Regions from separate parts of the Amedibacillus sp. YH-ame10 genome, predicted to be linked through region 1. Evidence: riboswitches for the same ligand, from Rfam matches in the RefSeq annotation. Region 1 holds a riboswitch; the other holds the start of a gene.
What was found. Region 1 has a riboswitch for lysine ahead of ACWG42_RS05965 (Na+/H+ antiporter NhaC family protein). Riboswitches for the same ligand answer to the same signal wherever they lie in the genome.
Positions count from the first base shown of each region.

Region 2: another riboswitch for lysine. It lies ahead of lysA (diaminopimelate decarboxylase); the one in region 1 lies ahead of ACWG42_RS05965 (Na+/H+ antiporter NhaC family protein).

Region 1 covers NZ_JBSPFA010000011.1:2,655-11,051, reverse strand. The annotation lists gene ACWG42_RS05980 (GHKL domain-containing protein) at 1-639, opposite strand, end outside; gene ACWG42_RS05975 (LytR/AlgR family response regulator transcription factor) at 692-1,393, opposite strand; gene ACWG42_RS05970 (GNAT family N-acetyltransferase) at 1,667-2,524, opposite strand; lysine riboswitch at 2,783-2,956, shown strand; gene ACWG42_RS05965 (Na+/H+ antiporter NhaC family protein) at 3,022-4,518, shown strand; gene ychF (redox-regulated ATPase YchF) at 4,535-5,638, opposite strand; gene ACWG42_RS05955 (DUF951 domain-containing protein) at 5,812-6,021, opposite strand; gene folD (bifunctional methylenetetrahydrofolate dehydrogenase/methenyltetrahydrofolate cyclohydrolase FolD) at 6,047-6,901, opposite strand; gene dtd (D-aminoacyl-tRNA deacylase) at 6,915-7,361, opposite strand; gene ACWG42_RS05940 (methionyl aminopeptidase) at 7,495-8,364, opposite strand.
Region 2 covers NZ_JBSPFA010000004.1:9,112-17,508, reverse strand. The annotation lists gene ACWG42_RS02390 (hypothetical protein) at 120-1,238, shown strand; gene dapB (4-hydroxy-tetrahydrodipicolinate reductase) at 1,298-2,020, opposite strand; gene dapA (4-hydroxy-tetrahydrodipicolinate synthase) at 2,017-2,895, opposite strand; gene ACWG42_RS02375 (aspartate kinase) at 2,927-4,123, opposite strand; gene lysA (diaminopimelate decarboxylase) at 4,120-5,406, opposite strand; lysine riboswitch at 5,483-5,648, opposite strand; gene ACWG42_RS02365 (hypothetical protein) at 5,871-6,062, opposite strand; gene ACWG42_RS02360 (HAD family hydrolase) at 6,195-7,025, opposite strand; gene ACWG42_RS02355 (BglG family transcription antiterminator) at 7,022-8,397, opposite strand, start outside.

The DNA.
Region 1 (8,397 bases):
TGCATTTTCAACTTTTATAATTAAATAGTTCGCTTGTACTTTTGTATGTACATGAACAAAACGAGATTTTACATCTACATTTTTATTCGCATCAATTGCATTATCCAATAGATTCGTAAATACGCACATCAAATCAATAGGTTCTATTCCAATGATTTCAGGTATAAGCGCTGTCACATGAAAAGGCACTCTTCGCGATTCTGCTAAAAGAGCCTTATTATATAAGATTGCATCAATCGTTTTATTATGGCAGTTTGATAATTTATTCATTCCTTTAAAACTTAGTATAAGATGATTCAAATATTCCTTTTTTTCTTCCTCTGTTTTCTTTAACAATGTACTGTCTTGCATAGCTCTAGTTAGAATCGCATCTTTTAACTTAAGTAGATTTTCTTCATTTTGTTTCATCGCAAGAAAATGTTCATCAACCAATTCTCTTTGTTTTATATACGCTTGCTGTTGTGCATCTTCTTGTGCCTTAAATAAAATACCTTTCACTATTTTATAAAGAAGAAAATAGGATAAAAAACTAAGCGATAAGATGACAACATAGTAAATCGATGTTCCTATAAGTGACTTTATATAGTAATTAAAAACAAGTAAAAACAAAAGCATTAGAACTTGTATGATTGTTAACAAGCGAAGCATCCGCCTCTCAAGTATAAAAGAATTCATTTAATATAACTCCATTCTAGACCAGTTCTATGATATATGTTTCAAATTTTTCTTTTACCTGATTACTATATGCTCTACTAATAGGAACAGTATTATTATTTTTTAACACACATACATTTCTACTTAGTTTCTGTATTTTTTTAAAATTTATAATATAACTATTGTGGCATCTTTGAAAATAAGGTGGTAATTGCTTAATAATAGAGTCAAACTTCAATGCCGTTTTCTTTACATCATCTTCTAATACAATGTATGTAACACGTAATTTTCTCTCAAAATATATAATATCTTCTAAATGAAAAACCACTCTGCTTCCGTTTTGGTGAATAGAAAGCAATTCCCTATTTTTATTTTGTTGATCAATTGCCTTTTGTAATGCAAACTCTATACGAGTTTGCAACTCGGACTTCAACACAAAAAAACAGTGATCTACATTATAAATATCTGTTACTAAATTCAAATAAGCCGTTATAAATATGATACTTGCTCTTGAATTTACTGAATTTATCCTTTTCGCAATTTCTATTCCATCCATTCCATCAAGCATAATATCCAATATAAATATACATGATTTAGGAAACTTCGATAAATCTTTTAATAAAGCTTCCCCATTTGTATATGAAATAATCTCAATCTCTTCATGATTTATTTGCTTCACAAGAACTTCTAGTTTTTGTAACTGTTCTTTATTATCATCACATAGTACAATTTGATACATACAAATCCCTCCCCTTTGATTCTATCTTGTCCTTTTCATTTTACTAGATTTTGATATCTATGAATAATATATTGTCATATTTAACACGTATTTTGTCATATTTGACAATCATAAATGTATACCTTTCGATACTTTGAAAAAATGATATTTTCATTTGAAAAAGAAAAAAAATATCATAAAAAAAAGATATATTCTTTAAAAAACAATATATCTTTAAATGTATACATTTAGAGATAGGCTTCTAACTCTATATATACTATATCATAATACTCACTAAAGAATGAACACTTTCTCTTCGCAATCCTTTTGAAATCCAACATTAACTAAATTGTTACGAATTGCAAAATTATGAACATCGATATCTCCAATTAGCTTATCTATTTTGGCATGATGTGCAATATCTATCGCTTTATTTAATAACAAGCTACTATAATGATGCCCTTGTTCCTCAGGTATAACTCCAATATAGGTGATACCCGCAACACCTTCCACCAGCTCATTGATTGCGATGAATCCAACAGGAACATCCTGTACCAATAAGATTTGGAAAAATTTATTACTGTCCTTATCTTCTAGGATTTCTTTTAATGTACTTTCAACACCTTCCTGTAATCCTAAATCTTTGTACTCTTTTTGAAGAAGTATATCTAGTGTGGTGGAACTTGCTTTGATCATGAGTTCTAATACATCTTTATATTCCATATCCATCGCGCTTGTAAATGTATAACCAGAGGTATCCTTGCTTATCGGTTTGATTGTGTAACTCTCCCTTTCTATGCATAAATTTGCATAGCTTTGGCAAGCCATATATATTTTTTCATAATGTATCTTATCTGTATATAAGTCTAAGCGCCACTCCACATTTCTAGGTAATTGTACGAATACATCGCTTAAGAAACTATCGACTTCCTCTTGAGGTATATCTTCTACTGTGAAATGTGCTAGATAGTGCATTTCTTCGAAGATTATCAATCTACATACTACCTTTTCATCCTGAACTTTAACAAAGCATTTTTCCAATGGAAATCCTTCTTTTATTTCTTGTCTTAAGGACTCATTTTGTGCATCACTACTTGATGGCATAGAAACCATCGATTCTACAAATTCTTTACTACATGTTGTTGTTTTCATTGTTTATGATCCTTTCCATTTATGTTTGTTGCATAGGGAAAGAAAAAGCATCCCAAAGAAGGGATGCTAAACACACTGTTAGATTATATTAAACAGGCGTTTCGTATCTTTCCTTTGTTTTATTATTAGGTTTTTCATACAAACCACCTGCCTTTCGTTGATTTTATATTAACATGCACAGCATAAATTGTAAACTGGATATTGATTTACAAGTACTTCCATTGACATTTCGTTGGAATAATGGTAGTCTAAACAACGTTAATTGATAGAGGCGCAAATCACAAGAGTACATCTTCACATCTGCTTGGTGGCAGTGAATATGGAAAGGGTTATTTGCCGAAGAAACATATGAACACCAATTCAATGTTTCTGGTATTTTGCACAACATGCACAATACTGTCACTTTACATAAAGTGGAGAGCTATCTAAAGTATAGAAATTATATGCTTTGGTGGAGTCTGTCCAACAAGGCATTTTTTTATGGAGGAGATGATTTTATGGAGTTTACCGCAACATTTTTCTCGCTATTACCACCAATTATAGCGATTGCTTTAGCACTGATTACCAAAGAAGTGTACTTATCCTTATTTATAGGGATTGTATCAGGGGCGTTACTAGTAAGTGGGTTTCAAGTACTAGACGCAACACACGTTATCTTTGATACGATGGGTGAAAATTTAGGAGATACTTGGAATATAGGAATTCTTATTTTCCTTGTATTTCTAGGTATGATTGTTTCTTTGATGAATCGTGCAGGTGGAAGTAAAGCATATGGCGCTTGGGCGAATAAAAAGATACATACAAAGCATGGCGCATTATATGCAACGTTTGCTCTTGGTTCTTTTATATTTGTAGATGATTACTTCAATTGTTTAACCGTTGGGAATATTATGCGTGAAGTGAGTGATTCCTTTAAGATATCACGTGCTAAGCTTGCTTATATTATTGATTCTACGGCTGCGCCGATTTGTATCATTGCGCCTATTTCTAGTTGGGCTGCAGCAGTAAGTGGATATACGAGCGGTGATGGATTCACATTATTCCTTAGTACCATTCCTTATAATTTATATGCATTATTAACTATCATAATGGTGATTCATGTTATACGTAATGACTTTGATTTTGGTAAAATGGAAGAGAACGAGAATTGTGCTGCATTAGGGGATGTTCACTTTGGTCTACATGATTATCAAAATAATGAAGAAATACCTACATCGGATAAAGGAAAAGTATTAGATTTGGTTCTGCCTGTTCTATTCTTAATCATTGCTTGTGTTACAGCTATGATTTATACTGGGGGATTTTTCGAGGGTGTTGATTTTATTACTGCCTTTACAAATTGTGATGCATCTAGTGCTCTTGTATTAGGATCGTTCTTTACTTTGATTTTTACATTCTTATTGTATATTCCTCGTCGTATTATTCGTTATCAAGATTTCGCAGACTGTATTCCACAAGGGTTTAAAATGATGGTTCCTGCCATTATCATATTAATACTAGCTTGGACATTAGGTGACCTTGTTTCTACCAAACTTGAAGCAGGTATATTTGTGTCTGAACTTTTAAAACATGCGAGTATATCTTCCGCAATCTTACCCGCAATCTTATTTATTGCCGCAGCTGCTTTGGCTTTTTCTACTGGTACTTCTTGGGGTACCTTTGGTATTTTGATTCCTATTGTGACTGCTATCTTTGCGGAAGGAGAACCTTTATTAGTAATTTGTATATCTTCTATTCTTGCGGGTGCTGTTTGTGGAGATCATATTTCTCCTATTTCGGATACGACCATAATGGCATCAGCTGGTGCACAGTGTAATCATATTAATCATGTCACCACACAGACACCATACGCTTTGATTGTCGCTGTTTCTTGTGTGGTTGGATATCTTGTTGCCGGATTTACTAAGAACGTTTATATCACCTTTATTGTAGCTTTAATTACAATGGTAATTGTGAATAAAATTGTATGGAAACTAAAGAAAAGGAAGCGATAACCGCTTCCTTTTTCATTTATACGTTAAATCTAAAATGCAATACATCTCCGTCTTGCACAACATATTCTTTACCCTCTAAACGAAGTTTACCTGCTTCTTTTACAGCAAGCTCTGTTTCTAACGCATCAATATCATCAAACTTGTAACATTCTGCACGAATGAATCCTTTTTCAAAATCGGTATGAATAACACCTGCACATTGAGGAGCCATCATTCCTTTTTTGAATGTCCATGCACGGCATTCATCTTCTCCAGCTGTAAGGAATGTACATAAATCAAGGATATTGTAAGCTGCTTTCACAACCTTATCTAAACCACTTTCCGCAATTCCTAAATCATTTAAGAACTCAGTTTTTTCTTCTGCATCCAAAGAAGATAATTCTTCTTCAATCTTTGCACAAATCGCGACAACTTGATTGTTTTCTGCTTTCGCAAATTCTTTCACCTTGACATAATATGGATTTTCATCAGGATTAGAAATTTCTTCTTCTGACATATTCGCAATATAAATCATAGGTTTTAGTGTTAACAAACTAAAAGCTTTGATAATAAATAGCTCATCTTCATTCAGTTCTACACTTCGTGCTGGACTTGCTGCCACTAAAGCCTCTTGCAATTTCTTTAAAACTGCAACCTCTTTTATAGCATCTTTATCTTTATTTGTCATGGCTTTACGTTCAATTTTACCTAAACGATTTTCTACTGTTTGTAAGTCCGCTAGAATTAGTTCTAAATTGATAATTTCAATATCGCGAATAGGATCTACATCCCCTTCTACGTGTGTAATATTAGCATCATCAAAACAACGTACAACATGACAGATTGCATCCGTTAATCGAATGTTACTTAAGAATTGATTTCCCAACCCTTCACCTTTACTAGCACCTTTTACAAGACCCGCAATATCGGTAAATTCAAATGTTGTATAAATCGTCTTTTTTGGATGAAACAATTCTACCAAGCGATCAATTCTATGATCAGGTACTTCTACGACTCCTACGTTTGGTTGTATCGTCGCAAATGGATAGTTTGCTGCCTCCACTTGTGATTTTGTTATGGCGTTAAATAATGTAGACTTTCCAACATTTGGCAAACCTACGATTCCTGCTGTTAATGGCATATCATCATTCCTCTCAATTCAATGGTTACATTTTATCATGTTTTATGTTATATGCAAAGAACTTACGTATCACGTCATACTACATGGTGCATTTTGAGTATGCTTACACTCACACTATGAAATTTATGTAAAAAATATCCCTAACATTATATAGAGATATTTTTCACATCATACTATTCTTCGCTACCTTCTGCTTTTTCAATCACTTTCTTAAGTTTCTTCTCGAATTCAACCCTAGGGAATAACACGCTTGTACCACACCCCATACATTTAATACGAATATCTGCCCCCATACGAATCACTTTCCAATATTTTGATTTATGGCAAGGATGTTCTTTTTTCATTTCCACGATATCATTTAAATCATATTCTTTATTTACCATAAGACCTCCAGAAAATCTAAGATTTTCATTTCTCCCTTTTACAATAAGATTCCAATGTATTTTCCATTAACATCGCAATGGTCATTGGTCCAACACCCTTTGGTACAGGTGTAATATAAGATGCTTTGTCTTCCACATCTTCAAAATCAACATCTCCACACATTTTATTATTTTCATCTCTATTGATACCAACATCGATTACTACAGCACCATCTTTGATCCAATTCTTAGTGATCATCTTGGCTTTTCCAATTGCCGCAACTACGATATCTGCTTTTGAAGTCACACTTTCAATATCTTTGGTTCTTGAATGACATATTGTAACCGTTGCGTTTTTATTCATTAGAAGCTGTGCAACTGGTTTTCCTACAATGTTACTTCTTCCAATAACTACTGCACTTTTCCCACTTAAATCATCAAATCCTATCGTTTCTAGAATACGGATGATCCCTTTCGGTGTACAGGAAACAAAGGTATCTTCTTGTAACATTAGCTTACCTACATTATAAGGATGAAATCCATCCACATCTTTGTCAGGTCGAATTGCCAACAATACTTCTTCTTCACGGATTTGACTTGGAAGAGGCAATTGAACCAAAATACCATCTACCTTTGCGTCCTTATTCAAAGAATCAATCAATGACAACAATTCTTCTTCTGTGGTTTCTTGTGGAAGTCTTAAAAGTTCATTTTCCATTCCAATTTCATGACATGCTTTTTCTTTTCCAGTTACATAAGAAATACTTGCTTGATTATCTCCAACAAGAACAACGACCAGTTTTGGAATTCGTTTCCCTTCTTCTTTTAATCGATCAATTTCTATCTTCAGTTTTGATTTCACATCTTTTGCGATTTCACTACCATATACTATTTCTGCCATATGTATGCCTCCTTTACCATTGTGAGCTATCTATAATGATGGTGACTGGACCATCATTGCATAAGTCTACTTTCATATCTGCACCAAACACACCTGTTTCCACATGTATTCCTTCTTGCCTTAATACCGTATTAAAATATTCATATAAAGGCTTTGATATCTCTGGCTTTGCAGCCTTATCAAAACTTGGTCTTCTGCCCTTCTTACAATCCGCAAAAAGCGTAAACTGCGAAATCGATAGAATTGCTCCACCTATATCATCTAACCCTTTATTCATCTTTCCCTCTTCGTCTTCAAATACACGAAGTTGCGCACATTTCTTTGCGACCTTGGAAACAATTTCTTCATTATCATCATGTGTAATTCCTACAAGGGCTAAAAATCCTTGTTGTATTTGTCCATGTATTTTACCATCTATTGTTACAGAGGCATGTGTAACTCTTTGAAGTACAACGCGCATTCTATCACCCTTTCATGTTCTTACATATTTTAACAGACTTCCTCTATATTTAAAAGAAAGAACGTAAAAGATATTAATAAAAACATTCATCATATAACCAAGGTTATCGACAAATGCTTTAAAGTATTCTTTCTTAGTACGTTAAGATTTCAATCCCGTGTTCCGTTACTAGAATAGTATGTTCCCACTGTGCACTCAATTTACCATCTTCTGTATAAGATGTCCATCCATTATCCGCATCAATAAATAAGTGATAATCTCCTTCATTGATCATAGGCTCTATCGTAAACACCATGCCTGGTACTAATACCATACCAGTTCCCACTCTTCCAACATGAGATACAACAGGATCTTCGTGGAATTCTTTCCCAACACCATGACCTGCAAAATCCACTACTACACTATATCCGTTCTTTTTGGCATGTTCCATAATCGCTGCCCCAATATCCCCAACATGTCCCCAAGGCTTAACCGCCTTAATACCGATTTCTAAACATTCTTTGGTAACTTCCACAAGACGTTTTGCCTCATCAGAAACATTTCCAATCATAAACATACGACTTGCATCTGAATAATATCCATGATAAATGGTAGACACATCTACATTGACAATGTCTCCATCCATTAAAATAATATCTTTATCCGGAATACCATGGCACACTTCATCATTGATAGAAGTACACACACTCTTTGGAAAGCCTTGATAATTTAAAGGTGCAGGAATCGCTTTATGCTTCGTTGTATAATCGTACACCAACTGATCAATTTCATCTGTACTCATGCCTACATGAATATGTTCTGCAACATAATCTAGTACACCCGTATTAATCTTTCCACTTTTACGAATGCCTTCAATTTCTTCTTTATTTTTAATCAATGAACGTTGAGGAATTGTCTTTCCTTCTTTCGCAAGTTTCGCGAGTTTTTCGTCAAACTTTTCATGACATTGTTTATATTTCTTTCCGCTTCCACACCAACAGCGTGTATTTCTTCCTATTTCCATAATTTACACCTCTTTTTTCTTTCTATAGTATAG
Region 2 (8,397 bases), on a different contig from region 1:
GAGAAAGCCTCCTTATTGTTGTGTGTAGTATGTTTTTGTACAATTCTATTTCTATTTTATCATTTCGACAATGTTTTTTGAAGAAGGTTTCTATAATCTTATTGATTGGGAGTGATAAAATGAAAAAAGTGATACTTATATGCGCATTTGCTTTGTGTTTCAGTGGTTGTTCTTTACAGGGAGAGCCTTCTAGTGTACTCGATAGCCAAAATCACTTTCAAATAGAAGAAGACGCAAGCCTTCATATTCGGATGGATGATAGTGCCTATGCTAGTGCGATACGCAATCTATGGGATACAACATTTCCAAAACATAAAGGTGCACTTAGTATTCACTGTGATACTTCCAAAGATTTTTCTACCTATGATATTGATTACCTTCAGGACACGCAAATTGCTAAGCGAAAGGAGAAGCTTTACAATATTGAACACGTTCAAGAACATATAGAATTGCCAGTAGAAGATTACTTACAGAAAGATGAAGACTATTTTCTACCAGTAGATGGAAGAGGACTTGTTTTCCTATACAACGAAGAAGCGCTCATTGCGCGAGGGGGAAGTATACAAAATATGGAAAGCTTTGAAACGATGAAATCCCTTGGAAATCATGTTTACTATCATAATCGAAATGCTGAGTATGTGTACCCTTTTTTGCATACAGAAGAGGACCAAGAAGAAGATACATGGTATGAGAACTTAGAAGCTTATCGCAATCTTAATAAAGATAATGAATTCCTAGATGATCAATATGAAATGTCATCCTTTTATAAGGATGGTTATATTTGTGGTCTTGTACAAAATGATGGAACATATCAACTCACAGATCTATATCGAAAAGGAAAGCTTCACTTTAAAAGCATGCCAACGTATCACTCACAGTCCTTTTCTCCTATTGTCGATACCTATGGCTTTGTAGTATATAAAACTACGAAGTATCCAGGTGCCGCAAGTGCATTCCTACAACTTGTGCGAAGTGAAAGTGGAATGAAACTTCTTCTAAAACATACATCGAAAACACCCCTCATCGCAAAGAAAGCACTTGAAGATTTCTTTGTGTATGATCGAAGCAGAAAAGAATTGATGGAAGCACTTAATGAGAGTCAATTGCGTAATTCCAAGATACTTGCCAAGATGAAAAAGGAAAACTTCTATAGTACCATTCAAAATGCTATGTATACAAAAGAAAGCAATGAATCGTTTATAAAAAAAATGAAGGATGATATAGAATCATTTTTGTAAGGAGTTGTTTTAGATATTATCAAAAAAGGAATCCTGTGAGATTCCTTTTCTATCAGATATTATTGTTCAAATAAGATATCTTTCATAGTATACATACCTGGAACTTGTTTGCATGCAAATTGTGCAGCACGAATCGCCCCATTTACAAAGATTTGTTTACTATTGGCAGTATGTTTAATTTCTAAGATTTCATCTTCACCGAAGAAATATACGCTGTGTTCTCCAGCAACACTTCCACCACGAACAGCATGTACACCAATTTCTTTTTGACGTTTTCCTACAAATCCATTTCTTCCATGAACTTCTTTATAAGCATGGGTAGGATTCATTGTTTGAATCAGCATTTTTGCAGTTCCACTTGGAGAGTCCTGTTTTTGATTGTGATGTTTTTCCACAACTTCTATATCAAAGTTTTCTTCCAACATTGGAGTTACAAGTTTTAGCATTTCTTGGAATACTGCGACTCCAAGAGAGAAGTTTGCTTGAAAAACGATCGGTGCTAGTGTTCCAAGTTCTTCAATCTGCTTGATTTGCAAGTCGTTATGACCTGTTGTACCACAGATGTATGCACTTTTGTGCTCTTTGATAAATGGATAGATCCAGTCTAAGTTATTAGGATGCGAGAAATCAATAATGACATCTACATGTTCTTGTAACTTTGATAGATCAGGATGATTGGTACCATCCGCAATCATAACGACTTGCATATCTTCTTTTTTCTCTATGGTATTTACTACGAGTTTCCCCATATTTCCAAAACCAACAACTAATACATTTATCATAGATTTACACCTTTAAGAGCTTTCCCCATCATAACTTTATGATCTTCACTCATTTCACATAATGGTAAACGGTATCCACCAACTGCTTTTCCCATTTGGTTCAATGCTTCTTTTACTGGAATAGGATTAACTTCGATAAACAATGCATGAATCAAATCCATATATTTGATTTGTGCATCTAAAGCGGCTTTATGATTTCCACTTAAATAGTCCATGACCATATCATGAGTTTCTTGTGGTACTACATTTGCTAATACAGAAATTACTCCACTTCCTCCCATGGATAGAACTGGAATAATCATGTCATCATTACCAGAATACATAACGAATTTATCATTTAAGCAGTGTGCAATATCTGCGATATAAGACATGTTTCCACTAGCTTCTTTAATTCCACAAATATTAGGATGTTTACTTAATGTTTCAATTGCCTCGGGAGAAATAGAACATCCTGTTCTTCCTGGAATGTTGTACATAATAATTGGTTTATTGACAGCATCTGCAACTGAAGTAAAGTGACGAATCATTCCTTCTGCATTTGCTTTGTTGTAATAAGGCGCTACAACTAACAAGGCATCTGCACCCATTTCTGCATACTCAATACTCTTATCAATCGCAATCTGCGTACAATTAGAACCACTTCCTACCATAACTGGAATACGTCCTTGAATGGTCTCTAGTGTACATTTTACAACTGCATCATCCTCTTCATGTGTCATAGTTGCGGATTCACCAGTTGTTCCTAATACAAGAATTGCATCTGTTTTATTTTCCACATGCCATTCTAAAAGTTCTTTTAATTTTTCAAAATTTACGGTTCCATCTTCATGGAATGGTGTAACAAGTGCTACAATACTTCCTTTTACATTAAACATAAGATGTTCTCCTTTTCGCGTTCTTACGCAATTATAAATCAAAAGCTTTAGCTAATACTTCTACCGCTTGTAGTTTATCTTTCTCTTCGATTGTTAATGAGATAGAAATTTCAGATGAAGTAATCATATAGTAAGGGATTTGATGTTCACTTAACGTTGTTAATACCTTTGCGGCAATCCCGCTATGAGTAGAAATTCCTACTCCAATAACAGATAATTTCACAAATCCCAACAATCTTGAAATTGGATATTTTGAATTTAGTTTATCAATGTTCTTAACGATGACATCACTTTGTTTTGTATTACAATAGAATTGAAAGTTTACTTTTCCATCGTGTGTCAAATGCTGAGAAATTGTATCAAGGTTGATATCTAAGTCCGCTATCATGCGAAACAATTCTCCTAAGAATACACCATCGTTTGGCAATTCGTTGACACGCATAATCGCATAATCATCTTTTACACTGATGCCGGTAATAGGCATATCTTCTAAGTTCTTTGTTGTCTCCATAATATACGTTCCTTTTCTCTCATCTTTTTCCAAAGCTTTTCCTAAAAATAATTTAACTCCATATTTACTAGCAAGTTCTACACTTCTTGTCTCTAAGACACCAGCACCAAGGCAAGCCATCTGCATCATTTCGTTATAGGTAATTTCATGTAGTAACTTTGCTTGTTTATACATTCTTGGATCAATGGTATACACCCCGTTTACATCCGTATAGATACGACATTCCCATCCAAGTTTCGCTGCCAACGCTACCGCAGTAGTATCAGAACCTCCTCTTCCAAGAGTCGTTATTTCACCATGTTCTGTAGCACCCTGAAATCCAGCAACTACAACCACTTTTCCATCATCCAAATGCTTTTGCAGTGTACTAATTTCAATATCTTTAATACGTGCATGTGCATGATGATTGCTTGTGATAAAACCACACTGATATCCCGTTAATGAAATAGCACTTACACCCAAAGCATCAATGGCCATCGCCAATAAAGTAATGGTACGTTGTTCTCCTGTAGACAACAAAGAATCCATTTCACGCTCATTTGTACTACCAATTTCATTTGCCATTTCAATCAGCTTATTTGTTGTTTTCCCCATGGCACTCGCCACAATAATTACATTATGTCCAGCGCGTTTCATCTCTACAGCATGAGCGGCAATTGCCTTAATTTGATCAATCGTCCCTACGCTTGTTCCACCATACTTCTCTACTACATTCATACATTAATTGCCTCATCACATTCCAAATCACATAAATCTTCAAAGCTTTCTCTTTTCACAACCACTCTTGCTTTGCCATCTTTCACAAAAACCACGGCAGGTTTTGATAGACGATTATAGTTACTTGCCATACTGTATCCATAAGCACCAGTTGTATAAAGGATCAATAAATCATTTTGTTGAGCCTTTGGTAACATTACATCTTCAATAAGGATATCTCCAGACTCACAACATTTTCCTGCAACTGTTACTTTTTCTATTTTTTCTTCGTTCATACGGTTCGCAATATCACAAGCATACGCTGCTTGATATAATGCAGGACGAATGTTATCGCTCATCCCACCATCCACAAAGATATATTTTTTATTTTCTGTTTCTTTTTGATACCCAATGCGATATAAGGTAGAACCAGCTTCAGCCACAATGCTACGTCCTGGTTCAATCATAATCTTAGTTAAAGAAAGGTTATATTTCGCTTTCTCTTCTTTACAAGTTGTAAGGATTGTTTTGCATACTTCCTGTAAAGGAATTGGATGATCATCACTTGTGTAATATGCCGCAAATCCACCACCAAGATTTAAAGCGTGAATTTCTAAGCTATATTCTTTTTGCATATCATCTACAAACTTCGCAAGTGTTTGTATTTCCGCAACATAAGCATCTTTATCAAAGATTTGAGATCCGATATGAGAATGGAATCCTTCAAATGTAATCTGTGGTGTAGATGTTAATGTTTTGATCATATCCGCAATTTGTTGTTTCATAGTTATAGAAGTTCCAAACTTACTATCCAAATGTGCAGTTACAATATATTTATGCGTATGTGCTTCCACTCCTGGATTCACACGCAACATTGTTTTAATTGATTTCCCACTTTGACGAACTGCCTGTACTAGCATTTCGCATTCCATAGCGTTATCCACCACAATGGTACCAACTCCATAAGTTAAAGCCATTTGAAGTTCTTCATAAGATTTGTTATTTCCATGGAAATACACACGTTCCATTGGAAAGTTTGCTTGTTTCGCAGTAAATAATTCTCCACCACTTACAACATCTAAACACAATCCATAAGCACTTACTAACTCAATCAAAGCCTTACAAGTAAAAGCCTTAGATGCATATAGTACTTCCGTTTCGAACTCATCACTTTGAAAAAGTTCATAGAATTGACTCATTTTCACAGTAATTTTGTTTTCATCATAAATGTACAATGGTGTACGGCAAGTATTTGCCAACTGTTCAACAGATACACCAGATATTTCTAATACGTTCTTGTCCATAAGGTCACCTCATCTATATAAAAAGTCAGTAAGTAGAAATGCATCACTTACTGACTATCGCTTTATATCGATTGGAAAGTAAGATAGCACATCTACAGTACTGTAGACAGTTCTACGGATATTCTCCATAGACCCACCATTTTCCTATGCCTAAGAAAACAGTTCGGCAAATTTGCTTCTATCTTAGATCGTTACCTGCCGGTTCCCTAAGATATTGTCGCATTCGCACCTCTATCAAATTCACACGTATCATAACACTATCTATGCAAAAAAACAATAGTTATATGAAAGAAATGCCCATTATTTCATAAATTCTGAAAAATGTTACATATTCAATAGAGGTTTCTCTCAACTATAGTACCATGAACCATGTAATCAATACATACAGAAATAAACATTCTTGTTAAGAAAATGTAAATGTGAGCATCATTTCTCTTACAAATAAAAAAGATGAAGCCTATGCCTCATCTCAAGGATCCTAGAAAGTAAAATACTAAAATTACAATCCCTAATATAATCGCAGTAAATAAGACCGTTCGAAAGGTAAAGACTTCATTGAAGACATCTTCATTTTCATTTCGCATGACATCGAATATTTCTTGTTGTTGTTTGTCATCTAGGTGTTTTTCTTGCGAATGGAGATTCTCCTGATCCATCTTCTCACCCCTCCACACTACATTGTTAAATTTGTATCCATATTATACCATAAGCTTTTTAAAATTGTTGATTTCTAACAAAACCGTAATAAAGTTTATATAAAGAAAAAAGAACGGTATTACTCTCCGTTCTCAAATGATACCATGTTTTTTGAAACAATGATAAATTCCATCTTCCTTACTAGAGGTCGTTTGTTCATCACTTAATCGAATCAATTCCTTATTTGCATTTGCCATGGCGACTCCACAATGTGCATGTAAAATCATATCTACATCGTTCATACTATCTCCAATCGCAATGGTATCACAAACAGGAATATGGAAATAATCAAGTAGGATATCCATACCCGTTGCTTTAGAAATATGGGCACACGTAATTTCTCCATTGATAATAGGGTTTTCATCCACGCCATGCAACGTCAATTTCAAGTGAGAAGATAAATTTTCTTGAACTATTCGACAGGCATTCTGCTCTTTCGCAAAAATAGCAATCTTTAAAATTTGTTCATAATCTTTATCCTGAAATTGTTGATAGGGTAACATATGAACACTTGCCATATATTGTCTAGCTAATTCACTATTCATATCCATTTCATTTTTAAATAAATCGTGAAAGAAGGAGAACCCCGTCTCATCTAAGAAGGAATCTCGTATCCCTTCAAGATTGAATCCTACATGATGTTTTTGTAATAGTTTAATAACATCTACAATATCTTTTTTGTTCATAACTTCTTGAAATAAGAGTGTATCTCTTGTTTCCACATAACTTCCACAAGAAAAAATAAAGCCATCAAATCCTAAATCTAGTAAATCTTGTGCCACCTCTGGCTTTGCTCTTCCCGTTGCCAAGCAAACTTTATGACCATTTGCACGTGCTTCCTTTATAGCGATTTTGCTTGATTCCAGTATCCCTACTTCATGGTCCAACAAAGTACCATCGATATCTAAAAATATACACTTCATGATTCACTCTCCAAAGAGGATATATTGGCATAGACTAGATTTTCGAAGTCTTTAAAATTACGACAATCTTTCGCCTGCTCAATCATACTTTGTTCACTAAACAATAGAACAAGAGTTTCATATAAATCATGGAAGATGCGTTTATCAATTTTATTGATCGCTACTAATAAAATGACATGGACTAGATGTTCATCCCAAAGCACTCCTGTTGGAGATATGACAACTCCAATACAAGTTTTCATAGCCTCCATTTTCATAGAATGAGGAATTGCGATATTGCCAAAAGCAGTAGAGGCTGCAGTTTCTCTAACCATGACGTTGTTTTCAAAATCATGATCTACGAATTCTAACGCGACCATTTTATTTGTTAAGGTATGCAGAATATCATCACGTGTTTTTTGTTCTTGCGTTATCATGAACAGTTCTTTAAAGAAAAACTCTTTGAAGTTTTTTTTCAAAATATAACGTTTTTCATTTGCCTTACAAGCATCAATGGCAGTTTGAATGGACGCAAGATTTAAGCGTGTTGAAAGAGGAGGAATCATACAGATTTGATGATGCAGTTTTCGATGGATTGCGATGGTAGAAATCACCATCTGATAAGACAATCCCTTTAATTCATCTTCAAAGGAAATCGTTTTTATAATATTGATCTGATTTCCAAAATTGATCAACAATTGGTTATAAAGTTCAGAGGTAAGTTGCATATAGTCAGGACACAATAAAACACATTGTATCTTTGCATCATTGGATTTCTGTCGTTCGATTTCAGCACCAATATGCAGCGCAAGGAAGGCAACTTCATCTTCATTGATATGAATATGGTAATGTTCCATAAGTTCTAAAGAAATATTGATCGCAATGTCATAGACCGTAGGACAAGTATTCTTAATGGATTCTGCCATTGGATTTTTAGTATACGTTTTATTTTGAGCACGAACAATTAGATTTTTAATATGCAATGAAAAAGGAGTTAGAAAACCTTCTGTATGTAAATCAATATAATAATCTTCATTTACTTTGTCTGCAATATGTTTGGTTTCCTTTAGGATTTCATCTCCTACGATTTTACGTAATGTATCATCGGAATTTGGAAGAGAATAATTTGCATTCGTTTTAAATAACATATAGATTTCAAAACGTTCACTAGGTGTCAAATGAATTTCAAAACATTCATCTAGGTGCTCACATAGTTCTTCTATCAATGCTTGTTCATGTGCACTCTCAATGATAAATTCATCGTCCTTAGATATTACAACATTTCCATTTTGGATACGATCAATGATAATTACAAAATGCAACAATAGATTCACGAAAGAAAAATCATTGATATAGTAATTGTATTTCTGAAATGTTTTGCGTATGATACTGG